4 regions of the Neobacillus canaveralius genome follow, and region 1 is predicted to be linked to each of the others. Evidence: a T-box and tRNA genes for the amino acid it is inferred to sense, from the RefSeq annotation. Region 1 holds a T-box; the other regions hold tRNA genes.

Region 1 (2,176 bases):
GTTTGTTACTTCTTGGAAAAGTGCCCGAAAAACTGCTTTTGGGACAACTCCTTTGTGTTTATAAAAATACTCATCTTCTGTTGCAATTACTGCTTTGACCAGGTAATCCGATACTTGATCAATTTTTACTTCTTCACGTTCAAGATCTGTACGGAGCTTGCCAAGATAAACATTGTCAGAAAAGTATAAGTCCGATGTTTCCGTATAATTATAAATATCCTTTTTCATGCTGTCATAAGAACGGACAGGTTCGTCCTTAACAAGCGAGGCGAAATATCCCGCGCCCACACCACCTGCAAATGCTCCCACAAGGATGACAACTGTTAATACCAGCAGCAAAAGGTTCCAAAAGACCTGGTACGTTATTCGTGCACTTTTTACAGTTTTTTTTTGGGTAAACAAGTTGGTAAGGGACTTTACTTTCTCTATCCACGCTTGAAATTTATCATTCATAGAATCACCTCTTTTAAAATCACATATATTATAGCATAATGAAGATTGTAAAAATGACAAACTTCTACATTTTTCTGATATTACCAATTCTTGTTTGACATTGGGAATAATTTATGGTAAAAATTCTATAAGTTATAAATTTAATAATTAAGCTACGAAGGGAATCTACTGTAGGTCTTCTATCCCTGTATTTAGAGAGTCAGCGGCTGGTGAAAGCTGACACATATAGAAGAGTGAATTACGTCCCAGAGCTTTCACCGTGAATATAGAAGTAGCGGGGAACGGTCTAAACCGTTAATTTTACGAGTTGGAGGATTTATTCCTCAAGCCGGGTGGTACCGCGCGTATATGCGTCCCTGCATTTTTGCAGGGGCGCTTTTTGTGTTATTTTAAAAGAATATGGAGGACTATGAAATGGATTTATTACAAGATTTAGCATGGCGCGGCCTCATCTACCAGCAAACAGATGAAGAAAGCCTAAAGGATTTAATTAGTAAGGAGAAAATCTCTCTATATTGTGGAGTAGACCCAACAGCAGACAGCATGCATATCGGACATATGGTGCCGTTTCTAACACTTAGAAGATTTCAGCAGCATGGACACCGTCCTGTTGTTTTAGTTGGCGGTGCAACAGGGCTTATTGGAGACCCGAGTGGTAAAAGTGAAGAACGTAACCTGCAAACCTTGGAGACTGTGCAGAAAAATGTTGAAGGGATTCAAAAGCAGTTAGCGGCTATTTTTAACTTTGATGGTGAAAATGGTGCTGTCTTAGTGAATAACTATGATTGGGCTGGGTCGATGGATATTGTTACGTTCTTACGTGACATTGGTAAGCACATTGGCGTCAATTACATGCTGGCAAAGGATACTATTGCTTCACGACTTGATTCGGGGATTTCTTTTACAGAATTCACGTATACGATTCTTCAAGCTATGGACTTCAATCATTTGTACGAGAACTTTAATTGTAAATTACAAGTTGGCGGCAGTGACCAATGGGGGAATATCACTTCCGGACTTGAACTAATTCGTAAAATGCAGCCAGAAGGTTCGAAGGCATATGGAGTAACGATTCCACTTGTTACAAAAGCAGACGGAACAAAATTCGGGAAGACAGAAGGTGGAGCCGTTTGGCTTGATGCCAAGAAAACGACCCCTTATGAGTTCTACCAATTCTGGATTAACGCAGCGGATGCAGATGTAGTTAAGTACTTGAAGTACTTTACCTTCTTGTCCCACGAAGAAATTGAAGCGTTAGAAAATTCTGTTAAGGAAGAACCACATTTACGCAAGGCACAAAAGGCTTTGGCAGAGGAAATGACGCGTCTGATTCATGGTGAAGACTCTTTAAAGCAAGCAATTAAAATTACGGAAGCATTATTCAGCGGGGATGTTCGCAGTCTGTCAGCTTCAGAAATCGAGCAGGGTTTCAAAGACGTTCCATCCTTTAATGCAACTGAAGCTGATGCTAACTTGGTTGATCTGTTAGTAGCTGCGAAAATCTCTCCATCCAAGCGCCAGGCACGAGAAGACATCACAAATGGTGCGATTACAGTGAACGGCGAACGCATTACCGATACATCGTATGTTTTACAAGACACTGATCGAATCGAAGGTCAGTTTACGATTATTAGAAGAGGGAAAAAGAAATACTCATTGATTAAATACTAAAGATTAGAAAACCCGGTCTCTTTCGGTACTTGAGACCGGGTTTTCTTGATGT
Region 2 (2,176 bases), 650 kb from region 1:
GGCGGAACTGGCAGACGCACAGGACTTAAAATCCTGCGGTAGGTGACTACCGTACCGGTTCGATTCCGGTCCTCGGCACCAAGTTATTTTTCGGAGAAAAATAACTTTCATTAAAATGCGCCCGTAGCTCAATTGGATAGAGTGTCTGACTACGGATCAGAAGGTTATGGGTTCGACTCCTTTCGGGCGCGCCATATAATACGGGAAGTAGCTCAGCTTGGTAGAGCACTTGGTTTGGGACCAAGGGGTCGCAGGTTCGAATCCTGTCTTCCCGACCATGCTTTTAATAACAAAATGGGGCCTTAGCTCAGCTGGGAGAGCGCCTGCTTTGCACGCAGGAGGTCAGCGGTTCGATCCCGCTAGGCTCCACTTATTCGGAGGAATACCCAAGTTCGGCTGAAGGGATCGGTCTTGAAAACCGACAGGCGGGTCAAACCGCGCGGGGGTTCGAATCCCTCTTCCTCCTCCATAATTTCTATATTCTTATTGTCGCGGGGTGGAGCAACGAGCATTGCTTCAATGAATTAACTGCGAGTTGTATCAATCGAGTTGCTGCTTGAATAGTCTTACTGAGATTGATACAGTCCTAAACTAGGGGCATGGATATAATTTAATATTTTTATTGTCGCGGGGTGGAGCAGTCTGGTAGCTCGTCGGGCTCATAACCCGAAGGTCGCAGGTTCAAATCCTGTCCCCGCAATTAAGTTATTTTCAAGAAAAATACTTGAAAAAACTTTGGTCCGGTAGTTCAGTTGGTTAGAATGCCTGCCTGTCACGCAGGAGGTCGCGGGTTCGAGTCCCGTCCGGACCGCCATTTTTTATATCAGTAGGGTAACTCTACTGTTGATATAGATATAGATTGTATGGCTCAGTAGCTCAGTCGGTAGAGCAAAGGACTGAAAATCCTTGTGTCGGCGGTTCGATTCCGTCCTGAGCCATCATTTTTTTAAACTTTTTTTGTCTTTTATATTTGGAGGGGTAGCGAAGTGGCTAAACGCGGCGGACTGTAAATCCGCTCCCTCTGGGTTCGGCGGTTCGAATCCGTCCCCCTCCACCAAGTTATTTTCGTTTGAAAATATCCTAGGTTTTTTGCTGAAGTTAAAAATAACCATTATGGCGATTGTGGCGAAGTGGTTAACGCACCTGATTGTGGTTCAGGCATTCGTGGGTTCGATTCCCATCAGTCGCCCCAATGAATTTTAATAAATTGGGTTAGCTCTTTAAAAGTTTGGGCAGCATAGCCAAGTGGTAAGGCAGAGGTCTGCAAAACCTTTATCCCCGGTTCAAATCCGGGTGTTGCCTCCAAATTTTAATATGCGGGTGTAGTTTAGTGGTAAAACCTCAGCCTTCCAAGCTGATGTTGTGAGTTCGATTCTCATCACCCGCTCCAATTTTGGGCCTATAGCTCAGCTGGTTAGAGCGCACGCCTGATAAGCGTGAGGTCGATGGTTCGAGTCCATTTAGGCCCACCAGAATTTTTTGCGAAGCAAAATAATTTGTTATTATTCCGCAGTAGCTCAGTGGTAGAGCTATCGGCTGTTAACCGATCGGTCGTAGGTTCGAGTCCTACCTGCGGAGCCATTTTTTCAAGTTAAGGACGGTTAGCCTGTTCCTTTTAAAAATAGTTAAAAAACCCCCTTTAAGAAATAATCATTTTCTTAAAGGGGGTTTTTTCAATATCATATACATTCTTGGTTTTTCAGTCAGCTCAATCGTCAAATCTTTTGGATTATTTTTCACATTAAAGACCCTTTAGGAGGGGTACACGTTTCTTTTATTTCCTCTTTGTACTTCAACTTCACTTTTCAATCCTTTCACCAATGAAAAGCACATGACGATCATGATGATCGCAAAAGGGAGTGCAGCTGCAATGGAAGCTGTTTGTAATACATTCAGCCCGCCAGCTAAAAGCAATACAGCAGCTAAAGCGGATTGAATGACACCCCATGTCATTTTAATTTTATTCGATGGATTTAACGTGCCGCCTTCACTTAGCATTCCTAATACAAATGTGGCTGTATCGGCGACAGTTATATAATAAATTGCTACGACAGCAAACCCTAAAATACTTAGCACAGAACTTAATGGAAGATAATCAAAGAATGTGAAGATTGACAATGAAACGTCCTCGGTAATCTTTTTTGCCAGGTCATGGCTGCCTGTGTTTTGAACCAAT
Region 3 (2,176 bases), 3.6 Mb from region 1:
GGCGAGAAGGTCACACCCGTTCCCATACCGAACACGGAAGTTAAGCTTCTCAGCGCCGATGGTAGTTGGGACTTTGTCCCTGTGAGAGTAGGACGTTGCCAGGCTGCAATTCTATTGTTATTCCGCAGTAGCTCAGTGGTAGAGCTATCGGCTGTTAACCGATCGGTCGTAGGTTCGAGTCCTACCTGCGGAGCCATTCTTTTATGGAGAGCTGTCCGAGTGGCCGAAGGAGCACGATTGGAAATCGTGTAGGCGGGTAACCCTGTCTCAAGGGTTCAAATCCCTTGCTCTCCGCCATAAAACATTAACTTTTTATTGGCCCCTTGGTCAAGTGGTTAAGACACCTCCCTTTCACGGAGGTAACACGGGTTCGAATCCCGTAGGGGTCACCATTACAAGGTTAACACAGTTTAGTTTTAAAATATGGAGGATTAGCTCAGCTGGGAGAGCATCTGCCTTACAAGCAGAGGGTCGGCGGTTCGATCCCGTCATCCTCCACCATGATTATTTCATTGAATTTTTATTGTCGCGGGGTGGAGCAGTCCGGTAGCTCGTCGGGCTCATAACCCGAAGGTCGCAGGTTCAAATCCTGTCCCCGCAATTGGTCTGGTAGTTCAGTTGGTTAGAATGCCTGCCTGTCACGCAGGAGGTCGCGGGTTCGAGTCCCGTCCAGACCGCCATTTTTATTAAAAAGGCGTAATATTGTGGCTCAGTAGCTCAGTCGGTAGAGCAAAGGACTGAAAATCCTTGTGTCGGCGGTTCGATTCCGTCCTGAGCCACCATTTTTATTCTATTGATTATTTGCTTGCCGGTTTAGCTCAATTGGTAGAGCAACTGACTTGTAATCAGTAGGTTGGGGGTTCAAGTCCTCTAGCCGGCACCATTAGGTTGAAACTTCATATTATGTGGAGGGGTAGCGAAGTGGCTAAACGCGGCGGACTGTAAATCCGCTCCCTCCGGGTTCGGCGGTTCGAATCCGTCCCCCTCCACCAATTTTACTTACAATAGTAAAAATAAATTTCCATTATAGGGGTATAGTTTAAAGGTAGAACGAAGGTCTCCAAAACCTTTGGTGTGGGTTCAATTCCTACTACCCCTGCCAATTAATTTTATTATGGCGATTGTGGCGAAGTGGTTAACGCACCTGATTGTGGTTCAGGCATTCGTGGGTTCGATTCCCATCAGTCGCCCCATATAACCATCATTAAAGAAAAATTTATCATTGGGCTATAGCCAAGCGGTAAGGCATCGCACTTTGACTGCGACATGCGTTGGTTCAAATCCAGCTAGCCCAGCCAATTCGCGGAAGTAGTTCAGTGGTAGAACACCACCTTGCCAAGGTGGGGGTCGCGGGTTCGAATCCCGTCTTCCGCTCCATCATATGGCGGCATAGCCAAGTGGTAAGGCAGAGGTCTGCAAAACCTTTACCACCGGTTCGAATCCGGTTGCCGCCTTCATTCTTTCTTAAGATTTAATAGCGCATATTATTGCGCCGGGGTGGCGGAACTGGCAGACGCACAGGACTTAAAATCCTGCGGTAGGTGACTACCGTACCGGTTCGATTCCGGTCCTCGGCATTATCTTTACAAATTTTATTTTGCCGGTGTGGCGGAATTGGCAGACGCGCACGACTCAAAATCGTGTTCCTCTGGAGTGTCGGTTCGACCCCGACCACCGGTATCTAAAAACACCCACAAATGTTGTTAAATCAGCATTTGTGGGTGTTTTTTTCTTCAGTAAAATAGTCATCTGGTTCCCTTTGAACCCGAAGAAACATGCAAGAGGGATCAGAAGTCCATCTGGTCTTAGGTAATTGAAATCGACCATTGAATGTTTAGCTGATATGTGTGGACGAAAACAAAAAAAAGTATGTCTTTCTGTGAATTGTTTTGGCTATTTAACAATCTCACAAGAAGAACATACTTTTTCATTTTTATTAAACTCTTTTTACTTATCGCAGAGTGATTTCATTTTTCTTTTGCTCTCCCGTTTTCCTAAACTGCCTGTTTTGTATTGGGCAGGCTTTCTTCGGGAAGTTCAATTCTCCTAGGTTTATTAACGATAAAGATATAGGATAGAGCTCCGACAAGAAGGATACTCGCCACAAAAACTAAAGCACCACTAAAGGACTGCGTCTTGCTTAAGATAATTCCAATGACAATAGGTGTAACAATTC
Region 4 (2,176 bases), 910 kb from region 1:
ACTTTTTTTCCTTGATCGGCGAATGAATGAACACCATTTTCTAAGATTAAGTTCACACCTTTTTCAATTAAGTGAGTGTGTAAAATACTGGCCATCTCAAAATCGATCGGTGCCATAATCTGATTGGCCATTTCAATAAGTGTAACTTGAATTCCTCTGTCCACAAGGTTTTCGGCCATCTCAATTCCTATAAATCCACCGCCAATAACAACAGCCCTTTTGGGATGATTATGATCAACATAGTTTTTAATTTTATCTGTATCTGGGATATTTCTTAACGTAAATAATGTCTGATTTTCATTTAACCCTGGAATTGGTGGTACAATTGGTTTTGCTCCCGGAGATAATAATAACTTGTCATAAGATTCATCATACACTTCCCCAGTTTGTAAATTCTTAATTGTAACTCTTTTGTTTTCTGGATTTATGTTCATTACTTCACTTAGATTGCGTATATCAAGATTAAATCGATCAGACATTCCTTTTACCGTTTGTACTAATAATTTACTTCTATCCTTAATCGTTTCACCAATGTAATAGGGTAATCCGCAGTTTGCAAATGATATATGTTCTCCACGTTCTACAAGAATAATCTCTACATCTTCACTGATTCTTCTTAATCTAGCAGCAGCAGTAGCTCCACCAGCAACTCCACCTACGATTATTACTTTCTGTGTCATAATAGTCCCTCCAAATTGATAATGTCTTTTTCATCACATTAAGTGAATAGTTATTCGGTATACCCATGGGGGTTTTATACCTATAAGGGTATTATATTACCGAAAAAATATATGTAAAGTCATTTTGGAGACTTTCATATATTCGTCACAATTAGATTCTCTGGACGAGTACCTCAATAATTAGTTGACTATAAAAAAAATAGGCCAATACTTTGATGAACAAAGCATTGACCTATTAGGTATTTCAGTTTTAATTGATACCGGTGGTCGGGGTCGAACCGACACTCCAGAGGAACACGATTTTGAGTCGTGCGCGTCTGCCAATTCCGCCACACCGGCAAATCATTGGCAGGGGTAGTAGGAATTGAACCCACACCAAAGGTTTTGGAGACCTTCGTTCTACCTTTAAACTATACCCCTATGGATGGAATGTTATTTCGCTAACGCGAAAATTTTTTGGTGGAGGGGGACGGATTCGAACCGCCGAACCCGGAGGGAGCGGATTTACAGTCCGCCGCGTTTAGCCACTTCGCTACCCCTCCACATTGGAGAAATAAATAATATGAAATTATGGAGGAGGAAGAGGGATTCGAACCCCCGCGCGGTTTGACCCGCCTGTCGGTTTTCAAGACCGATCCCTTCAGCCAGACTTGGGTATTCCTCCGCATTAAGAAAGTATTAATATTTGGTAGCGGCGGAGGGGATCGAACCCCCGACCTTACGGGTATGAACCGTACGCTCTAGCCAGCTGAGCTACACCGCCAAATATCTAATTAAGTTATAAGTTATTTTCACTAGCATGAAAACACTCTGATTATTTTGCTTCGCAAATTAATCTTGGTGGAGCCTAGCGGGATCGAACCGCTGACCTCCTGCGTGCAAAGCAGGCGCTCTCCCAGCTGAGCTAAGGCCCCAAAAATTGTACTTGATGGTCGGGAAGACAGGATTCGAACCTGCGACCCCTTGGTCCCAAACCAAGTGCTCTACCAAGCTGAGCTACTTCCCGATAAAATATGGCGCGCCCGAAAGGAGTCGAACCCATAACCTTCTGATCCGTAGTCAGACACTCTATCCAATTGAGCTACGGGCGCAATTTATACTATAACTTCTATTCTGAAAATGGTGCCGAGGACCGGAATCGAACCGGTACGGTAGTCACCTACCGCAGGATTTTAAGTCCTGTGCGTCTGCCAGTTCCGCCACCCCGGCAACATTGGAGCGGAAGACGGGATTCGAACCCGCGACCCCCACCTTGGCAAGGTGGTGTTCTACCACTGAACTACTTCCGCATTTATGGTAAGTTATTTTGCTATCGCAAAAAACTTTGGTGCGGGTGAAGGGAGTCGAACCCCCACGCCTTGCGGCGCCAGATCCTAAGTCTGGTGCGTCTGCCAATTCCGCCACACCCGCATATAATGTGATAATAAACAAACTAGAAAACTAAGTTGCTAACTTTGCTGCGTCGTATCAGCGACATTGATAATCTTACAACGAAT

What was found. The T-box of region 1 lies ahead of tyrS (tyrosine--tRNA ligase). A T-box ahead of a tRNA ligase gene usually reads a tRNA of that ligase, here a tRNA-Tyr.
Region 2: it has a tRNA-Tyr gene. The T-box ahead of tyrS (tyrosine--tRNA ligase) is inferred to sense a tRNA for this amino acid. The anticodon was not compared.
Region 3: it has a tRNA-Tyr gene. The T-box ahead of tyrS (tyrosine--tRNA ligase) is inferred to sense a tRNA for this amino acid. The anticodon was not compared.
Region 4: it has a tRNA-Tyr gene. The T-box ahead of tyrS (tyrosine--tRNA ligase) is inferred to sense a tRNA for this amino acid. The anticodon was not compared.

Annotation. Positions count from the first base shown of each region.
Region 1 covers NZ_JBDFLL010000001.1:1,354,458-1,356,633, forward strand. The annotation lists gene ABC255_RS06625 (transglycosylase domain-containing protein) at 1-453, opposite strand, end outside; T-box leader at 599-814, shown strand; gene tyrS (tyrosine--tRNA ligase) at 868-2,124, shown strand.
Region 2 covers NZ_JBDFLL010000001.1:699,460-701,635, forward strand. The annotation lists tRNA gene ABC255_RS03350 (tRNA-Leu) at 1-81, shown strand, start outside; tRNA gene ABC255_RS03355 (tRNA-Arg) at 118-194, shown strand; tRNA gene ABC255_RS03360 (tRNA-Pro) at 202-278, shown strand; tRNA gene ABC255_RS03365 (tRNA-Ala) at 297-369, shown strand; tRNA gene ABC255_RS03370 (tRNA-Ser) at 377-469, shown strand; tRNA gene ABC255_RS03375 (tRNA-Met) at 627-700, shown strand; tRNA gene ABC255_RS03380 (tRNA-Asp) at 738-814, shown strand; tRNA gene ABC255_RS03385 (tRNA-Phe) at 866-938, shown strand; tRNA gene ABC255_RS03390 (tRNA-Tyr) at 973-1,057, shown strand; tRNA gene ABC255_RS03395 (tRNA-His) at 1,117-1,192, shown strand; tRNA gene ABC255_RS03400 (tRNA-Cys) at 1,232-1,305, shown strand; tRNA gene ABC255_RS03405 (tRNA-Gly) at 1,317-1,390, shown strand; tRNA gene ABC255_RS03410 (tRNA-Ile) at 1,396-1,472, shown strand; tRNA gene ABC255_RS03415 (tRNA-Asn) at 1,507-1,581, shown strand; gene ABC255_RS03420 (glycine betaine uptake BCCT transporter) at 1,753-2,176, opposite strand, start outside.
Region 3 covers NZ_JBDFLL010000001.1:4,999,721-5,001,896, reverse strand. The annotation lists rRNA gene rrf (5S ribosomal RNA) at 1-104, shown strand, start outside; tRNA gene ABC255_RS24545 (tRNA-Asn) at 122-196, shown strand; tRNA gene ABC255_RS24540 (tRNA-Ser) at 206-297, shown strand; tRNA gene ABC255_RS24535 (tRNA-Glu) at 318-392, shown strand; tRNA gene ABC255_RS24530 (tRNA-Val) at 426-501, shown strand; tRNA gene ABC255_RS24525 (tRNA-Met) at 528-601, shown strand; tRNA gene ABC255_RS24520 (tRNA-Asp) at 604-680, shown strand; tRNA gene ABC255_RS24515 (tRNA-Phe) at 707-782, shown strand; tRNA gene ABC255_RS24510 (tRNA-Thr) at 808-883, shown strand; tRNA gene ABC255_RS24505 (tRNA-Tyr) at 908-992, shown strand; tRNA gene ABC255_RS24500 (tRNA-Trp) at 1,029-1,102, shown strand; tRNA gene ABC255_RS24495 (tRNA-His) at 1,118-1,193, shown strand; tRNA gene ABC255_RS24490 (tRNA-Gln) at 1,224-1,298, shown strand; tRNA gene ABC255_RS24485 (tRNA-Gly) at 1,303-1,377, shown strand; tRNA gene ABC255_RS24480 (tRNA-Cys) at 1,384-1,454, shown strand; tRNA gene ABC255_RS24475 (tRNA-Leu) at 1,492-1,577, shown strand; tRNA gene ABC255_RS24470 (tRNA-Leu) at 1,600-1,680, shown strand; gene ABC255_RS24465 (MFS transporter) at 1,995-2,176, opposite strand, start outside.
Region 4 covers NZ_JBDFLL010000001.1:2,268,878-2,271,053, reverse strand. The annotation lists gene ABC255_RS11705 (CoA-disulfide reductase) at 1-680, opposite strand, end outside; tRNA gene ABC255_RS11700 (tRNA-Leu) at 939-1,019, opposite strand; tRNA gene ABC255_RS11695 (tRNA-Trp) at 1,027-1,100, opposite strand; tRNA gene ABC255_RS11690 (tRNA-Tyr) at 1,138-1,222, opposite strand; tRNA gene ABC255_RS11685 (tRNA-Ser) at 1,252-1,344, opposite strand; tRNA gene ABC255_RS11680 (tRNA-Met) at 1,367-1,443, opposite strand; tRNA gene ABC255_RS11675 (tRNA-Ala) at 1,519-1,594, opposite strand; tRNA gene ABC255_RS11670 (tRNA-Pro) at 1,610-1,686, opposite strand; tRNA gene ABC255_RS11665 (tRNA-Arg) at 1,695-1,771, opposite strand; tRNA gene ABC255_RS11660 (tRNA-Leu) at 1,801-1,889, opposite strand; tRNA gene ABC255_RS11655 (tRNA-Gly) at 1,895-1,969, opposite strand; tRNA gene ABC255_RS11650 (tRNA-Leu) at 2,006-2,090, opposite strand.